3 regions of the Pontibacter actiniarum genome follow, and region 1 is predicted to be linked to each of the others. Evidence: riboswitches for the same ligand, from Rfam matches in the RefSeq annotation. Region 1 holds a riboswitch; each other region holds the start of a gene.
The links. A riboswitch is a leader RNA that binds a small molecule or an ion and turns the genes downstream of it on or off. The one in region 1 is predicted to bind S-adenosylmethionine.
Positions count from the first base shown of each region.

Region 2: another riboswitch for S-adenosylmethionine. It lies ahead of metH (methionine synthase); the one in region 1 lies ahead of CA264_RS02380 (O-acetylhomoserine aminocarboxypropyltransferase/cysteine synthase family protein).
Region 3: another riboswitch for S-adenosylmethionine. It lies ahead of CA264_RS08695 (Na+/H+ antiporter NhaC family protein); the one in region 1 lies ahead of CA264_RS02380 (O-acetylhomoserine aminocarboxypropyltransferase/cysteine synthase family protein).

Region 1 is NZ_CP021235.1:544,652-550,676, reverse strand. Features, by position in the region: gene CA264_RS02390 (homoserine dehydrogenase) at 1-425, opposite strand, end outside; gene CA264_RS02385 (homoserine O-acetyltransferase family protein) at 406-1,467, opposite strand; gene CA264_RS02380 (O-acetylhomoserine aminocarboxypropyltransferase/cysteine synthase family protein) at 1,475-2,794, opposite strand; SAM riboswitch class I at 3,087-3,196, opposite strand; gene xseA (exodeoxyribonuclease VII large subunit) at 3,570-5,129, shown strand; gene xseB (exodeoxyribonuclease VII small subunit) at 5,122-5,385, shown strand; gene CA264_RS02365 (DUF6687 family protein) at 5,565-6,025, opposite strand, start outside.
Region 2 is NZ_CP021235.1:3,915,393-3,921,417, reverse strand. Features, by position in the region: gene CA264_RS16855 (ribonucleoside-diphosphate reductase subunit alpha) at 1-646, opposite strand, end outside; gene CA264_RS16850 (ribonucleoside-diphosphate reductase small subunit) at 1,023-1,982, opposite strand; gene rplU (50S ribosomal protein L21) at 2,609-2,917, shown strand; gene rpmA (50S ribosomal protein L27) at 2,989-3,258, shown strand; SAM riboswitch class I at 4,253-4,361, shown strand; gene metH (methionine synthase) at 4,432-6,025, shown strand, end outside.
Region 3 is NZ_CP021235.1:2,007,621-2,013,645, forward strand. Features, by position in the region: gene CA264_RS08690 (DUF58 domain-containing protein) at 1-784, shown strand, start outside; gene CA264_RS08695 (Na+/H+ antiporter NhaC family protein) at 886-2,226, opposite strand; SAM riboswitch class I at 2,467-2,569, opposite strand; gene CA264_RS08700 (N-acetylmuramoyl-L-alanine amidase) at 2,742-3,662, shown strand; gene CA264_RS08705 (DUF819 family protein) at 4,144-5,403, opposite strand; gene CA264_RS08710 (serine hydrolase domain-containing protein) at 5,680-6,025, shown strand, end outside.

The DNA.
Region 1 (6,025 bases):
GGTTCGGTGCCGTAGTAGGCCTCCAGCGTACGAAGAATTGGGATGCTGCCGCAAACAGCCGCCTCATACAGTAAGGTGCCCCCAAACTCCTGCTGCAGTGCCACCAATTCCGGCAGGTTCTCGGAGATCATCTTCTTGTTGGCAGACACAATGGTTTTACCCGCCTCCAATGCCTGGCGCACAATCTGCAGCGCCTCTTTCGGGTCGCTGATCAGCTCGGCAAAAAGGCTTATGCTTTCGTCCTGCAGCAGCTCCTGCGGGTCATAGGTAAAGGTGTCGTTTGGCAGCGTGCGCAGCTTTTCTCTGTCGCGCACGCAGATCCTGGCCACCTCCAGGTGCGGGTTATCCTGTAGCACATCGTGCAGCCCCTGGCCCACACAGCCGAAGCCAAATATACCGATGCGTTTAGCGCTCTTGCTTTTCATAGTTCAGTTCTTGTTTTACTTGTTCCTGTTGATAAAAATCTTGAATGGCATCCGTCAGCTGTTCCACCTCCACCAGAAAGCCGTCGTGGCCGTAGTTTGAGCGAAGGAGGCAGAAAGACGAGCCCGGCACCTGCTCATGCAGGAAACGCTGCTCCTCCACCGGAAAGAGCAGATCCGTGTCTACCCCCACAAACAGGCAGCGCGCCCTTAGCTGCGCCAGTGCCTTCTCCACTCCTCCCCTGTCGCGGCCCACATTGTGTGCATCCATGGCCTTAGAAAGCAACCAGTAGGTATAGGCGTTAAACCTGTTTGCCAGCTTCTCTCCCTGGTACACCTGGTAGCTGGCGGCCCTGAAGCTATCGGTGATGCTGTGCCCCGGCTCCTGCTGCGACAGGTGGTACGTATTGTAGTGCCTGTAGGAGAGCATAGCGATCGCGCGGGCCGTTTTCAGCCCTTCCTTACCGGCCTCCCGCGTGCTGTTGCCCCACGACGGGTCTTGCCGGATAGCCATGCGTTGGCTCTCGTTAAAGGCCACACCCCACGGAGAGTGCCGCGCGTTGCTGGCCACATGCACCAGGCGCTCAAACACATTTGGCTTTAGCAGGGCCCACTCCAACGCCTGCTGCCCGCCCAGGGAGCCCCCCAGCAAGGTATGCACCCGCTCCAGCTCCAGTTCCTGCCGCAGCAGGTCAAAGGCACGCACCACATCCCGGTTCGTAAACTGCGGGAAGGTATGGAAGTATGGCTGCAGTGTAATGGGGTTTACAGAAAGCGGCCCCGTAGAGCCGTAGCAGCCGCCCAGCGTGTTGGCGCACACCACAAACCACTCCCGCGGGTCGTAGAGCCTCCCCTCACCGAAAAGGTCGCCCCACCAGTCGGTAACATCGGCGCTGCCGGTAAGTGCATGGCACACCCACACAACGTTGCTGCCTTGCGGGTTTAACGTGCCGTACGTGGTATAGGCCAGCTGGAAACCAGGGAGCAAAGCCCCGGACTCCAGCCTGAATTCTTGCTGATGGTGAAAAACGTGGTGTTCTGGCATTTTATACTTAGGCTATGGCGGGCTCAGCCTCTACTTTGGCAAAGGCCTGCTCAAAATCTGCTTTAATGTCGTCGAGGTGCTCTATGCCGGCGGATATCCGCAGCAAGGTCGGGTCTACGCCGGCGCTTCGCTGCTCGGCATCGCTTAACTGTTGGTGCGTGGTGGAGGCTGGGTGGATGATCAACGTTTTGGCATCGCCCACGTTGGCCAGGTGGCTTACCAGTTGCAGGCTGTTGACAAATTTCTCCGCCTGCTGCTTGTCGCCCTTCAGCTTAAAGGAAAGTACGCCGCCAAACCCGCGCTTGAGGTACTTCTGCGCCAGCTCATGATAGGGGCTGCTTTCCAGGCCAGGGTAGTTTACGCTCTCCACCAGCTCCTGCCGCTCCAGCCACTGCGCCAGCGCCAGGGCATTCTGCACCGTCCTGTCCACGCGCAGCGAGAGTGTCTCCAGCCCCTGCAGCAGCAAGAAGGAGTTGAATGGGCTCAGTGCCGGACCGAAATCCCGGAGCCCCTCCACCCGGGCACGTATGGCAAAGGCGATATTCCCGAAAGGGCTGCCCTCCCCGAACACTTCCCAGAAGTTAAGGCCGTGGTAACCCTCGCTTGGCTCCGAGAACTGCTTAAACTTGCCGTTGCCCCAGTTAAAGTTACCGCCGTCCACTAGCACACCGCCGATGCTGGTGCCATGCCCGCCGATCCATTTCGTAGCAGACTCAACCACCACATTGGCCCCGTGCTCCAACGGACGGAACAGGTAGCCGCCGGCCCCGAAGGTATTATCCACCACCAGCGGAATATCATACTTGCGGGCAAGAGCGGCAACAGCCTCAAAGTCAGGAATGTTGAAGCGCGGGTTGCCGATCGTTTCAACATAGATGGCCCTGGTCTTTTCGTCGATTAGCTTCTCGTAGCTCGCCACCTCATCGGTTTCTGCAAAGCGCGTCTCAATGCCCAGGCGCTTAAACGATACCTTAAACTGGTTGTAAGTGCCGCCATAGAGGTAACTGGTGGTGATAAAGTTGTCGCCGGCCTCCAGTATGTTGGTGAGCGCAATAAACTGGGCCGCCTGGCCTGAGGCCACCGCCACCGCCGCCACTCCCCCTTCCAGCGCCGCGATGCGCTTTTCAAACACATCGGTGGTGGGGTTCATGATACGGGTATAGATGTTACCGAACTCCTTCAGGGCAAACAGGTTGGCGCCGTGCTCGGCGTTCTTAAAAGCGTAGGAGGTGGTTTGGTAGATGGGTACGGCGCGCGACTGTGTGGTTGGATCTATCTCCTGGCCGGCGTGCAGCTGTAGTGTCTCGAAGTGCAGTGATTTTGACATGACGTATGGTATAGGTTAGATAAAACGTAGGTGTATGCTGTGTTTAGGGTAGGCGCAAAGGCGCTTACGGAGGGGCGGTGGCTACAGGTAAATCTGCGGCAGGGCCCAGCGTTAAAAAACGGAAAAGCGGAGTGGTTTAGCAGCAACAGTAGCTGCGCATGCTACACAGGGGCGTGCACATGACAGAAGCTTTAGCAGGAGCTAAAAAGCAGTTTTGCGACAGCTCAGGCGCTGCCGATGAAAGTAATAATACGTACTGTGTTGGCTTGATTCCCTTGTTCATGACCGTATCAATTTATATTCGTCCGGCACCCTGCCGAACTCAGGAATTAGCACCTTAACACCGGTGGTTAGGTTGCTAGCGTTTCACAGAGCCTGTCTCTCCACGCTTCTTTATAAATCAATATCCGCTAAGGGCGTATTGACTTGATGTTGCAAGTATACGGGGCGCTTTTTTAAAAAGCCAAATATTTTTTATCTTTTTTGAAAATCCTGTGGTAACCGGGCGCTTTGGTTTGAAGATTCATACTTGGTGCAGTGGCTAGGCGCAGCTGGTAAATCCCGAGGCAGGTTACTCAGCCCAAAACGGCTCCCAAAAGGCGTTGTTTCTAAGGCTTCCGACCTCAAACATAGAGTATTACATATATAAATTTTAAGGCCCCTGATTTTTTTTCTCGAAACTGCTACTAATAGTTTTAGCTAAAAAGTCCTATCTTCGAGGCTTAGGAGCCGGTATTCTGCCGGTTGTGCAGGAGAAGAGAAACGTTGTCGAACCATGTCCCAGATCTATATTCGCCAAACGGTAGTGTACGAGGAGCACCAGGCCCCGCTTTCGCTGTATGAGCTGCACCAGCAGATCCGCGAGGAGCTGGAGGTGGCGTTCCCGGACAGCTATTGGGTGGTGGCAGAGGTGGCGCAGGTAAACGTAGACCGGCGCAAGGGCCACTGCTACCTCACGCTGGTAGACAAAGGCGACGATGCGCGGCAGATGCTGGCACAGGCGCGCGCTACCATCTGGGGCTCGCGCTACCAGATGCTGGGCCGCTATTTCGAAGAGAAAACAGGACAGCCGCTAAAGGCAGGGCTAAAGGTGCTGCTGCAGGCAACGGTGCGTTTCCATGAGCTCTATGGCCTCAGCCTCGACATCACCAACATCGACCCCAACTACACCATTGGGGACCTGGCCCGCCAACGGCAGGAAACCCTAAAGCGCCTGGAGGCGGAGGGCCTGCTGGAGGCAAACAAAGAGCTAAAGCTGCCCCTGGTGCCGCAGAGGCTAGCCGTTATTTCATCGGGCACGGCGGCCGGCTACCAGGACTTCATCCACCAGCTGGCGGGCAACAGCTACGGCTATTACTTCGAAACCACGCTTTTCCCGGCTACGGTGCAGGGCAACGAGGCCCCTGCCTCGGTGGCACAGGCCTTTGCCCGGATTAGCAGCAACAGCGATGCGTTTGATGCCATTGTGCTGATTCGGGGGGGCGGCTCCCAAACGGACCTCAGCTGCTTCGATGACTACAGAATTGCCGCAGCCATCGGGCACTCGCCGCTGCCGGTGCTAACGGGCATCGGCCACGAGCGCGATGAAAGCATTGCCGACCTGGTGGCCAACACCCGCCTCAAGACCCCGACCGCTGTGGCCGGGTTCCTGATCGACAGGTTCAGGGAGGCAGAGGAAAGTGCGGAGGATATGTTCGACAGCATCCGGATGTTTGCCGCACAGCAGCTCAAACTCACCAGTGACAAACTGGAGCGGCTGAGCCTGCGCTTCAACAACATCACCAAACAGCAATTGCAAAACCGGAAAGACAAGCTCGAAAGCCTGTCGCGGGGGCTGCTCCTGAAGCCAAAGTCATACCTGGAGGCGCAACGGCACCTGGTAAGCGACATGGAGAAGGACATCAGCTCCGGCACAAAAGACTTGCTGCACGAGCGGCAACGGTACCTGCAGGAGCTTTCGGTGTGTGTGGAGGGCAAAAGCCAGCGCTACCTGCACATGAAAGAGCACGAGCTGAACCACCTGGTGCACTGCCTGGAGACAGAGGCAAACGATCAGCTTAAAAAAGAGCAGCTGCTGTTTTCGAAGTATAGCGATAAGCTGGAGTACGGCGCCAAAGGCAAGCTTACCAACGAGCACCACCGCCTGAGGCTGCTGGAGATGGGCATTGAGGCAAACAACCCCGAAAAACTGCTCCTGCGCGGCTACACGCTGACGCTCCTAAACGGCAGGATTATTAAAAGTACAAAAGACGTGAAAGACGGCGATGTGGTGGAGACGAAGATGCAGGACGGCACCCTCCACAGCATGGTTGTAAATGTTGATACAGATGAATAAGGAATTAAAGGACATGACCTACCGCGAGGCAACGCAGGAGTTAGAGGAGATCTTACGCGCCATCGAAAATGACGCCGTAGATGTGGATGAACTCACCCAGAAAGTACAGCGCTCGTCGCAGCTCATAAAGCTGTGCAAAGAGAAGCTGCGCAAGGCCGAAAAAGCCATCGACCAGGTGTTTAACGAGGAGAACTGCGAAACGCCTGCACCGGCAAAGCCACAGGAGGGTAAGTCTGCCAGCGGCACTTTGTTTTAACCCTCACCGGCCCCGGCTTGTAACCGGAGGTGCTGGTCTAGGAGGCACCATGGCCGTTACAGAGGCTCCCTGGCTCTCTTATACTTCCCTAAAGCACTCCGCACCAGAAATTAAAAGCGGCCTTACCCTGATATTATTCTCAGCGTAAGGCCGTTTATAGTTTAATCTACCGGATACACCTACCGGTTCAGTTCCTTTATCTCTTTCCAGCTCCAGTTATACTTTGGCGTAATGCCCTGGTAGGCGTCGCGGTAGTACTTTACCACTTCCTCTTTCAGCTCCCCCACGGGGATAGACGAAGTAAAAATCTCGCGCTCGGTCGGGTTGGCGTAGGTCTCGGAGCGGGTTAGTTTGTCTCCGTCGAGGCGGAGCAACGGCCCGGTTTCGGTCACGGTATCGTACGTCCAGCGGCGGCCGGAAGTCTCGAGTTCGTTCAGGCGGGCAGCCAGCGGAGCCATCGTCAGGCGCGGCAGCGTTGGGCGGGAGGCAATGTCAACCCAGGTCGTGTACTTATATTCCAGCTCATACTTGTTCCCTTCGTAGCAGGTGAGCACCATGTCAAAGCCCTGCGTGCGGGAGTAAAGGGCGTAGTAGTGCAGCGGGTGTGGCGTTTCAATAATGATAAGGCCGATGTCCGGGT
Region 2 (6,025 bases), 1.4 Mb from region 1:
ACAGCTGTGGCTTAGGCGTGCCGGCGTTGAATAATGTTGGCGTGGCGTGGGTAAACCACTTCTCAGACATGAGATTATACGTCTCGATGGCAGATTCAATGTCTTCCTTGTGTATACCCACGGCCACGCGCATTAACATATGCTGCGGGCGCTCCACAATCTTGCCGTCCAGGCGAAGCAGGTAAGAGCGCTCCAGTGTCTTGTAACCGAAGTAGTCGTAGTTGTAGTCGCGGTCGTAGATGATGGTAGAGTCGAGCAGGGCGGCGTGCTTCCTGATGATCTCATACACATCCTTGGCGATAAGCGAGGCGTTCTCACCAGTTTTTGGGTCCTCGTAGGTATAGAGGCGCTTCATGGTGTTGGAGAACGATTTGCTCGTAACCTTGTGCAGGTTAGAAATGGCCACACGCGCGGCAAGCACTGCGTAGTCCGGGTGCTTCGTCGTCAGCGAGGCGGCTGTCTCAGCCGCCAGGTTGTCCAGCTCTACGGTCGTTACGCCGTCATAAATACCGTCGATCACCTTCTTGGCCACCTCAATCGGCGATACATAGTCCATGTGGAGGCCATAGCACAGCTTCTCGATGCGTGCGGTGATTTTGTCGAATTTGACGGACTCGCGTCTGCCGTCTCGTTTAACTACTAACATAGCGTATACAATTAGCGAGGTTAAAGGCCTCGGGTTCTTAATTATAGAATATATAGGTAAGCCTCTGCCGACGCAGCAGGCGGGTGTTCATCGGGTAAGCGTACACTCAAGCTCATACGCGTACAAAAGTATAAGCCGTTGTAGTACAAACGGTTACTGGGTAAAGCCAATGCTTTTACTATATAGCAGGGATGAGATTTCCCTATCCAGGTGGCGGTGATGCCAACTTTGCTTGGCCGGGCTGCTGTTACGGTCGCTGCTGTAGCCCCTCGGGCGCCCGGTGAGGTTTGTAAAGGTAATGGTGTAAGTTTAGGTGGGAGGTGCGAAAAGTGCTTTCTCCCTTTGGCCACCTAAACTTACTAAGTAATCCCTAATCTTAAAAGTCTTCGTCCAGGCTGAACACGTTTTTATCTTTGTCGCCCATCACGCCGGCTTTCTGGTACTCGCCCACACGCTTCTCAAAGAAGTTGGTCTTGCCCTGCAGCGAGATCATCTCCATAAAGTCGAATGGGTTGGTTGAGTTGTAGATCTTCTTGCATCCCAGCGCAACCAGCAGGCGGTCGGCCACAAACTCAATGTACTGGCTCATGAGCTTGGAGTTCATGCCGATCAGGTCTACCGGCAGGGCGTCGGTTACAAACTCCTGCTCAATACTTACCGCGTCGCGGATAATCTCCTGCACACGCTCCTCGCTCAGCTTGTTGTTCAGCATAGAGTACAGCAGGCAGGCAAAGTCGCAGTGCAGGCCTTCGTCTCTGGAGATCAGCTCGTTGGAGAAGGTAAGGCCCGGCATCAAACCGCGCTTCTTCAGCCAGAAGATAGAGCAGAAAGAGCCGGAGAAGAAAATCCCTTCTACCGCAGCGAAAGCAATCAGGCGCTCGGCGAAGTTCTCGCTCTCGATCCACTTAAGGGCCCACTCCCCTTTGCGGCCCACAGCCGGAACGGTTTCAAGGGCGTTGAACAGGTGGTCTTTTTCGCTCTGCTTCTTTATATAAGTGTCGATCAGGAGCGAGTATGTTTCGGAGTGGATGTTCTCCATCATGATCTGGAAACCATAGAAGCAGCGTGCCTCCGGTATCTGCACCTCGTTCATGAAGTTCACGGCCAGGTTTTCGTTCACGATGCCGTCAGAGGCAGCGAAGAAAGCCAGCACGTGGCTGATGAAATGGCGCTCGCCGTCGTTCAGGTTCTCCCAGTCTTTCAGGTCCTGGCCCAGGTCGATCTCCTCGGCAGTCCAGAAGCTGGCTTCTGCCTGCTTATACATCTGCCATACCTCATTGTTCTGAATCGGGAACAGCACAAAGCGGTTTGGGTTCTCTTGCAGTATTGGCTCCATAATCACGTAAGTTTTAATAATTAATAGGGTTTAGGGTGTGCCTGCGCACTCAAAACCAACCATATCTAAGAATGTTTTGGCCTTGCCCGAACAGCTGGCCCGTAAATATTCTGACTTCAAATATATAGAAATGAACTCGATTTCATGGGTGAAAGTTGTTCAATTTATGCACATCCTCCTGGCGGCTATTCTAGGCCGTTTTTCGGGCTAATGCACACTGTTTTCAACATTCATTTTCCATTATATATTTAGATTTAAATATTATGGCAAAGGTGTGGTGGTTGGTGAAGCGCCACCGTGCAAAGGTAAGGGAGTTTTACACACGAAGCGCTGCAAAAAGCAGAAAGAAGGGCTTGACGGGGTGAAATGCGTGTAACGGGCGACGGGCAAATGTGTAATTTGTGGAAAAGGTGGCTGCGGCACTTCTGCTGTAAGGTTCTGGGGTGTAGTTGTTTGTGAGGGTTTTAAACAGGCGCTGAAAGTTGGCGATTAGATATCAACACAGTTTTCCACAGAGGTGTGTAAAAGATGGGGTTGGCGCTGAACTTTTTCACGCACAAGGCGTTGCAATTATCAATTAGTTGCCGTACTTTTGCGGACTAAACTTTAAACATACATTGAAGCTGATGTACGCAATTGTAGAAATCGCAGGTCAACAGACCAAAGTAGAGAGCGGTAAGTTCATCTACGCTAACAAGCTTTCCGGCAAAGAAGGTGACGCCGTTGAGTTCGCCAATGTTCTTCTTACAGATGATAACGGCAACATCACTGTTGGCGCCCCTTTCGTGGATGGTATCAAGGTAACTGGTAAAATCCTGGGTGAGTTCAGAGCTGACAAAGTTCATGTCTTCAAGAAGAAGAGAAGAAAAGGGTATAGAAAGTCGAGAGGACATCGTCAGAACTATACTAAAGTTCTTATCGAGAGCATTGGTTAAGCAGTAAGAAGAAATTAATCGTTGAATCCTTTCAGGCTTAGTTCGCTAACCTGAGTTAAATAGTTAAAAAGATGGCACACAAAAAAGGAGCTGGTAGTTCTAACAACGGCCGCGAATCGCATTCTAAACGACTAGGTGTTAAGATTTACGGTGGCCAGGACATCATCGCAGGTAACATCATTGTAAGACAAAGAGGTACTGCGCACCACCCAAGCACAAACGTAGGTATTGGTAAAGACCACACCCTGTTTGCTCTGGTTGACGGTGTTGTATCATTCAGAAAAGGTAAGAAAAACCGTTCTTACGTTTCTGTAATTCCTAAAGTAGAGGCGGAAGCTTAATTTTTAGGTTTTATTGATACTGAAAGAGGGATGCTCCAAAGGCATCCCTCTTTTGTTTTTATACTTGTGGAGTGTGTTCTAGCTGAGTATGGGCAGGTTGCTTTTGTGCATCCAGAGCTTTAGGCTATACCTTGTCCATAGCTGCCTTTTCGCCTCGCCGGCTTGGCCTTACTTTTCTTCCTGCGCTAGCCTCCGCTAGCCTCCGCTGGCGCGAGTTTGTAACTCGTGTCCTACTATAATGTCGAGTTTGTAACTCGACTGGCTTGCAAAGCCATACTTACAGCTGAACTACAAAACTGCTTCTCTGGCGCAAGCGTCCGCTTGTGCCTCTAACTGCCCCTGCTAGCTGTATTTATACTTCCACCCTGCTAGCGCGAGTTTGCAACTCGTGCTTTAAAAGCTACAGAGTTATACTTGCATAGCATCTGCTAATTATAACTTCAGCCAAGCTGTTCTTTGTAGTTCCCGTTCACCCTCCAGTTCCCAAACACCTACTGTTTCACTTTATACTTTAGAGCGCTCATGCCCGCGAGGGCCCGTCTTTCCGCGTCGTGCCGGGTGCTTTTCCTGTCGGGTATAGGGGCCCTCTTACTCGTGTCTCGGGCTGCCTCGCTCGCGCTCGCCACCGGAAAGGCTGAAAATGTTTTTGGTAGCCAAAGCTGACGGAGCTCCTGCAAAACTTTGTAGGGACAGTTCGCGACCTGTCCGCGCGATGACGCTCGCTATGAAATTTATACTTGCACCCCAGCATCAGCCAAACAACAACATTATACTTGAATGATGGCAGCAGCATACCAGCCTTGGGAATAGTGGTTCTCTAATGAGAGTTGTTCCGGTTCCGCAGGCATGGCGACCGAAGGATAGCAAAAGGATAGCAGAGGAAAAGCTTCCAACTGGAGCCGTGGGTAAACAGAACCACGCCAGCTCAGACAAATCGCCTACATTTCAGGCAACTAAATTTCTTTTTCCCACGGATATACCTTTACTTTGCTTACACTTATCAAGAAAGACTGAGGGATAGGGCCCGACGACGTCTTAGCAACCATGTATAAAGCTTGGTGCTAACTCCCTCCTGGAGCAACTGCTGCCAGGGAAGATAAGAGCGATCCTGCCTCCCATAGGTGTCCTTCTTGATAAGCCTCGTAGAAGACTGAAGAGAAGAAAGACACCGAAATGACAAAATTACATCCGATACATAAACTGCTGCAAGAGCGTGTGCTAGTGCTGGATGGTGCTATGGGCACCATGATTCAGCGTTACCAGTTACAGGAAGCAGACTTCCGTGGCGAACGCTTTCAAGACCATGCCAGCGATCTGAAAGGCAACAACGACCTGCTTTCTATTACCCGCCCAGACGTTATCAAAGCCATACATGCAGAATATTTAGAGGCTGGTGCCGATATCATCGAAACCAATACCTTTAGCGGCACCAGCATCGCCATGGCCGATTACCACCTGGAACACATAGTATATGAGCTAAACTATGAGTCGGCAAGGTTAGCACGTGAGGCAGCAGATGAGATAGAAGCAAAAGTACCGGGTAAACCGCGTTTTGTGGCCGGTGCCATTGGCCCTACCAACCGTACCGCTTCGCTTTCCCCGGATGTAAACAACCCTGGTTACCGCGCCATCACTTTTGATCAACTAGTGGAGGCATACTGTGAGCAGGTGCGTGGCCTGGTGGATGGTGGCTCTAACCTGCTATTGGTAGAAACAGTATTTGATACGCTGAACTGTAAGGCTGCGCTTTTCGCAATAGACCAGTACGTGCAGGATGGTGGCAAAGCGCTGCCGATCATGGTGTCGGGTACGATCACAGATGCCAGCGGCCGTACCTTGTCTGGCCAGACAGTAGAAGCCTTCTGGAACTCCATCTCGCATGCACCTATACTTAGCATTGGCTTTAACTGTGCTTTAGGTGCGCGTCAGCTCAAGACGCACATTAAAGAACTATCCCGTATCTCCGACTGCTACATTAGTGCCTACCCAAATGCTGGTTTGCCAAACGCCTTTGGCGGCTACGACGAAACCGCGCAGCAAATGGGCGAGATTGTAGAGGAATATCTAAAGGAAGGGCTGGTGAACATACTGGGTGGTTGTTGTGGCACTACGCCCGTACACACCAAAGTAATCTCCGACTTAGTGCAGAAGTATAAACCGCACGTTCCCACCCCGGTAGCTCCTCTCCCTCGCTACAGCGGCCTCGAGCCCCTCACCATTTACCCTGAAAGCCTTTTTGTAAATGTTGGCGAACGCACCAATGTAACCGGCTCTAAGAAATTTGCCCGCCTTATTGTAGAAGAAAAGTTTGAGGAAGCCTTATCGGTGGCGCAGCAGCAGGTAGAAGGTGGTGCCCAGATTATCGATGTAAACATGGACGAAGGCATGCTTGACTCAGAGCAGGCCATGACCAACTTCCTGAACCTTATCGCTTCTGAACCCGACATTTCAAAGTTGCCAATCATGATCGACTCCTCTAAATGGAGTGTGATTGAGGCAGGTTTGAAGTGTGTGCAGGGCAAGAGCATCGTAAACTCCATCAGCTTAAAAGAAGGCGAAGAGAACTTTAAAAAGGTGGCTCGCAAGGTGCGCCAGTATGGTGCAGCCGTTGTTGTGATGGCATTTGATGAGCAGGGCCAGGCGGATACCTTTGAGCGTAGAATAGAAATCTGCGAAAAATCTTACCGCATTTTAGTGGATGAAGTTGGCTTCCCGCCACAGGATATCATCTTCGACCCTAACATATTGGCCATAGCCACAGGTATAG
Region 3 (6,025 bases), 1.5 Mb from region 1:
GCTCCATGAGGTGGGGGTAAAAAAAGTGCGCCGCATGGGCCACAGCTCCGAGTTTGAGCAAGTACGCCCCTACGTCGCCGGCGACGACCAGCGGACGATCAACTGGAAAGCCACGGCGCGCAAAGCCGACCTAATGGTGAACAGCTACCAGGATGAGAAGTCGCAGCAGGTATACTGCCTGATCGACAAGGGACGGGTGATGCAGATGCCCTTCGAGGAACTCACCCTGCTGGACTACGCCATCAACGCCTCTCTCGTTATCTCCAACATCGCCCTCAAAAAGCAGGACAAGGCCGGCGTCATCACCTTCTCCGACAAGATCAGCAACATACTCCCGGCACAGCGCAAAGAAAACCAGTTGCGCCGTATTCTGGAGTTGCTCTACAACCAGAAAACCCTCTACCAGGAAACAGACTACGAGCGCCTCTACACCACGGTGCGCCACTCCCTGAAACAGCGAAGCCTGCTCCTGCTGTTCACCAACTTTGAAACCCTCAACGGTGCAGAACGCCAGCTCCCATACCTCCGCGCCCTGGCCCGGCACCACCTGCTGGTGGTCATCTTCTTTGAAAACACCGAGCTGCATGAGGTGCTGCGCCGGCCTGCCACCAACACAGCGCAAGTATACACCAAGGCCATCGCGCAGAAGTTCAGCTATGATAAGCGAAAAGTGGTAAAGGTACTGCGCCAGCACGGCATCCACACCATCCTCACCCCACCCCAGGACCTGACGGTGAACACCATCAACAAATACCTGGAGCTAAAAGCACGGGGCCTGATCTGATAAAAAAAGGGAGACAAAGCTTGTCTCCCTTTTTTGGTAAGGTTAGTAAAGTTAGAATAGTTGCGGATGTATTTAAGGTGAGAGTAATGCGTGTTTATGCGTTATGCCGCCACAGCGGGCGCAGCGGCAGGCTGCCTGGCCAAAAACCTGTCCACGAGTGGTGTGTAGATAGCCACCAAACTGAACAGCAGTAACAGGTACAGATACCAGGCGGAGGCCCAGAGGTCCAGGAAGCTCAGCTGCCCCTCGGTAAAGCTGAGCAGGATCAGGATCTGCGCGCCGTACGGCAACAGGCCCTGCACCACGCACGAAGCGATGTCAAGCAGCGCTGCGGTTTTGCGCTTATCGATGCTGTATTTCCGGCTCACCTCCTTCACCACTTGCCCCGTGACCACAATAGAGACCGTGTTGTTGGCGATGGCCGTATTGGTGCCGCCTACCAGCGCCAGTATGCCTGTTTGCGCAGAGCGGAAACCGCGGGTGGCTTTGCTCACGCGCTGCAGCAGGAAGGCAATTCCGCCTGCCTCGTTCACCATCTGAGCCAGGCCGCCTGTGAGCATGGAAAGCAGGAAAATCTCGATCATGCCTGTAAAGCCTTCGTACACGCTGCGGCCGAACGACAGCACCTCCAGGTGCCCCGTTGCCAACCCAACCGCCCCGGACGCCAGGGTGCCGACCGTCAGCACAACGAACACGTTCACACCGGACACGGCCAGCACAATCACAAGCTGGTAAGGCGCTATTTGCCAGAAAGAAGCGGCGTGCAGCTCAGGCAGCAGGTTTTCCGGCGTTCCGGCCGTGTTCCAGCCTGTAAACAGCAGCAACCCTATGGTTACCAAGGCCGCCGGGCCTGCAATCAAAATATTTACCCTGAACTTATCGCGCATGCTGCACTCCTGGGTTTGCGTGGCGGCAATCGTGGTGTCGGAGATAAACGAGAGGTTATCGCCGAACATCGCGCCGCCCAGCAAGGCTCCCAAAAGCAAGGGCAGCGACGTATGGCTTTGCTCTGCCAGCCCTACCGCAATCGGGCCCAGCGCCACAATGGCACCGACCGAAGTTCCTGTCGCCGTGGAAAGGAAAGCCGCCAGCAGAAACACGCCCAGCGCCAGGTACTGCACCGGCAGCACGCTGAGGCCCAGGTTAACGGTGGCGTCTACCCCGCCCACGGCCTTTGTTACCGTGGCAAACGCGCCTGCCAGCAAGTAGATCAGGCACATGGTAACGATCTTGGAGTCGCCGCAGCCCCGGATAAGCGCCGCCACTTTCGCCTCCGTAGAACCACGAAGTATAAAAAAGGCCGAAACAATGCCCAGCAAAACGGCCACAGGCGCAGGAAGTGCATAAAAATCATTTAAAAGGATGCCTGCCCCCAGGAAGGTAAGCACAAACACCAGGAAAGGCACAAGGGCCCATCCCCCTGTTTTCTGAATATGTTGCATGTATAGATGAAAGCGAAAGGCAGGAGCAGGTACCAAGTACTTGCAGCAGCCACGCCCGGTTAATGAAAAGAATGTACAGTTAGTTTTATCCCCTGCAGAAAAGCGACGGGGTGCGGTTCAGTGACCGAAGAAAAGGCTTACCCTCAACAGCAGTAACAACAGTAGCAGGCGCGCACAGGCGTTGCGGTAAAGGCACGGAAAAGAATAGCGGAAAGCTGGTGTAACAGGTGCATGAGGTTAAATTTATAGGTCCCAAACTGGGCAGGTGTTAGCACCTTTACGGCCGCGGCCGTGGTTGCTAGAGGTTCGCTGAGCCTGCTCTCTCCCCTCTTCTTTATAAATCTTGCATAAAGATGCCACAAAGGTAAAAGCAGCCGCGCGACAAAATCAAACCTTTTCGGAAACTTCTAAGAACATTTATATTCCAGTACGGCTATTATTCAGTGTCTAAACTTGCATCTGTGCCGAAAATCCGGCAAGTTTAATGTTCTGAAAAATCACCCAAAACAACCAATATGAAGTATACCGCTACTGCTTTTTTTGCCCTGCTGCTGGCGAGCGCCAGCTTTACCGCCTGTACCAAAAACCCTTATGCCAGCACCAACAAAGCGCACAAGAAACAGCTGAAGACCTACGCCAGGCAGCTCCGCACAGTTCCGGCCACTATCCCAGGCGAGGAGCGCCTGCAGCAGGGGGATTACTGGGTGGGCACCACCAACTTCAGCATGCGGCGCCCTAACTTCGTGGTAATTCACCACACGGCGCAGAACTCCACCGACCACACGCTCAAGACGTTTACGATGCCGAAGACCCAGGTGAGCGCGCACTATGTGATCGGCCGCGACGGCAAAGTATACCACATGCTGAACGACAACCTGCGCGCCTGGCACGGGGGCAACAGCCGCTGGGGCAACGACCGGGACCTGAACTCCTCCTCCATCGGCATTGAGCTGGACAACAACGGGCTGGAGCCTTTTTCGGAGGAGCAGATCAACAGCCTGCTGGACGTACTTGCCATGCTGAAGGAGACGCACGGCATCCCGGCCGCCAACTTCATAGGCCACTCTGACATTGCCCCGACGCGCAAGAACGACCCGAACCGCACCTTCCCGTGGAAGAAACTGGCGGATGCCGGGTACGGCCTGTGGTACGACGAGGGGGTGGTGGAGAAGTACCTGCAGCCGGCCGCGCCGATCACGGTTCTCGACAGCACCGGCACAAAACCTGCGCTTATACTGCAGCCGACCGACTCTGTTTCCACCATTCCTCCTCACTTTAACCCCAAGGACGCGCTCCGCATCATTGGCTACGATACCCGCGACATGCCAGCCGCCATCAAGGCGTTTAAGCTGCACTTTATCCAACACGAGGTAGACACGGTGCTGACGGCAAAAGACAAAATCGTACTTTACAACCTGTACCAAAAGTATTTGTAGCAGTTACTTCTTGAAACTAACACAAGCTGTGATGTGCAATTTGAAGCTTCCTAACGGTTGATTGAAGCGCACGCTTATCTCTCTACCCCTTTCAAAGGGGGCTTGGCAGAAGCTCCGTCAGCCGTGGCTATTGGAAATGATCCCAGTCTTTCCGTTGAGCGCCTTGTAGCTTTCCGGTGCCGCGCGAGCGGCAGCCGTTAGGCAGGAAAGATACACAGCGCGATGCGGGAAGACGAGGCCCCGCGGCCGGGAGCGCACCAAAGCTAGAAGTGAAACTTAGCAGAAGCGAACCTGAAGGATGAACAACAGCCAGAAAGTATAGCTCATTCCAAGTAGCAGAAAGCAGCGGCAGTTAGCGCAAAAAAAAATTGCACACACCAAGAGAATTTATCATACTCATCCACAGAAGCTCCAAAACAAACCGGCCCCGGCAGAAGATAACGATCTCCTGGCGGGGCCGATTCATGTAAGCTATACTTGCCTAGGCCAGCATGTTCCATACATACTGCAGCATCAGCCCGCAGAGGTAAGCGCCATAGGTGCCCACGGCATACCCGAGCACGGCCAGCAGCACGCCCACCGGCGCCAGAAACTTGTTGAAGGCCACCGCCACGATTGGTGCAGAGGCTGCCCCGCCGATGTTGGCCTGGCTGCCCACCGCCACATAGAAAAAAGGTGCCCGGATAATACGCGCCACCACCAGCATAATGATGATGTGGAAGATGATCCAGAGCGCCCCCACCAGGAACAGCTTCGGGTTATCCAGCACAGCGGCCAGGTCCATGCTCATGCCGATGGTGGCCACCAGGAAGTACAGGAAAACGGTGCCGAAGCGCGAGGCGCCATAGCTCTCCAGCTCACTGGCTTTGGTAAACGAAAGCACCAGCCCGGCCGTGGTGGCAAGGATCACCAGCCAGAAAAAGCCGCTGGTGATAGAGTAGGTTTCCAGCGCCGGGAAGTTCTCGGCAAAGTACGGCGCAATGATATCGGCCAGGAAATGCGACAGCCCTGTAAAGCCAAACGCAACCCCCAGCACGATCATGGTGGTAGTGGCGGTAGGGATAACGCGCTTGCCCGCCTGCAGGCCCTCCAGGCGCTCCTCCAGCTCCCTGATCGGGCGACTATCGGCGTTCAGCAGCTTGTCGATCTTCTCCGGCTTCTGCGACCAGTACAGCAGGAAGCCCATCCACACGTTGGCCACCAGCACGTCTACCGCAATCATCTGCCCAAAGGCTTCCTTGCTCGCACCGAAAACCTCCAGCATGGCCGCCTGGTTTGCGCCGCCGCCTATCCAGCTTCCGGAGATCGTGGACAGGCCTTTCCATACTTCATCGGTCCCGGTGTACAGCACATCCGGAAAGGCAGAGCCGACCAGGAACAGCGCCAGCGGGCCGCCCAGCATCACCCCTACCGTACCGGCAAAGAACATGATCACCGCTTTGCTGCCCAGCATGCGCAGCGACTTAAAGTCGATGCTGAGGGTGAGCAGGATAAGCGAGGCAGGCAGAAAGAAGCGCGAGGCCACAAAGTACAGCTGCGAGGTTTCGCCTGAGATGATGTTAAACGTGTTGAGCAGGGCCGGCAGGAAGTAGCACAGCAGCACCGACGGCACTACCTTGTAAAACTTAAGCCAAAAGCGGTTGGAACTGGCGGAGGTTTGAAAGACGATAGCCAGGATGACGAGCAGGATGCCCAGCACCACGGCCTCATTCGTAATCAGCGGAGCGCTAGATTCGGTCATGGGTTGGTTTAGTGTTAGTCGTTAAGGGTGAATGTTTCGCTCTGAGCCGGTTGCAGCCTCACTCGGATCACCTGTTCGGGGCCGGGACGCTACCGGTCAGAAGCTTTAAAGTTAGAACTACAAACGCCCATTGCCAACACCTGCGGCCGATTTAAGGCAAATTTTGTTCGGCAGGAAGCGTTCCGGTGCAAAAGAGCAGGCGCAACAGCTGGTTTCTTCTCCCGCTTTCCTATTTTTGGCACGTTAAGCAAGTATAAAACAGTACAACCCAGCGCCATGCCCACACTCCAGGAAAGCCTTGACCGTTTACTACACAGCAACTACCGCAACAACAGCCCCGGTGCAGCCGTGCTGGTGGCTAAAGCAGGCGAGCCACTGTACCAGGGCAGCGCGGGCCTGGCCGATGTTGGCTCCGGCGCCGACCTCACCCCTTCCACAAACTTCCGGATGGCCTCCGTGTCGAAGCAGTTTACGGCGATGTGTGTGCACCTGCTTTCCCAGAAAAATGCCTTGCATCTAACAGACAGCCTCTGTGCATACTTCCCGGAGCTGGCACACTTTGCCGAAGCAACGCTGAACCACCTGCTGAACCACACCTCCGGGCTGCCGGACTTCGAAGAGC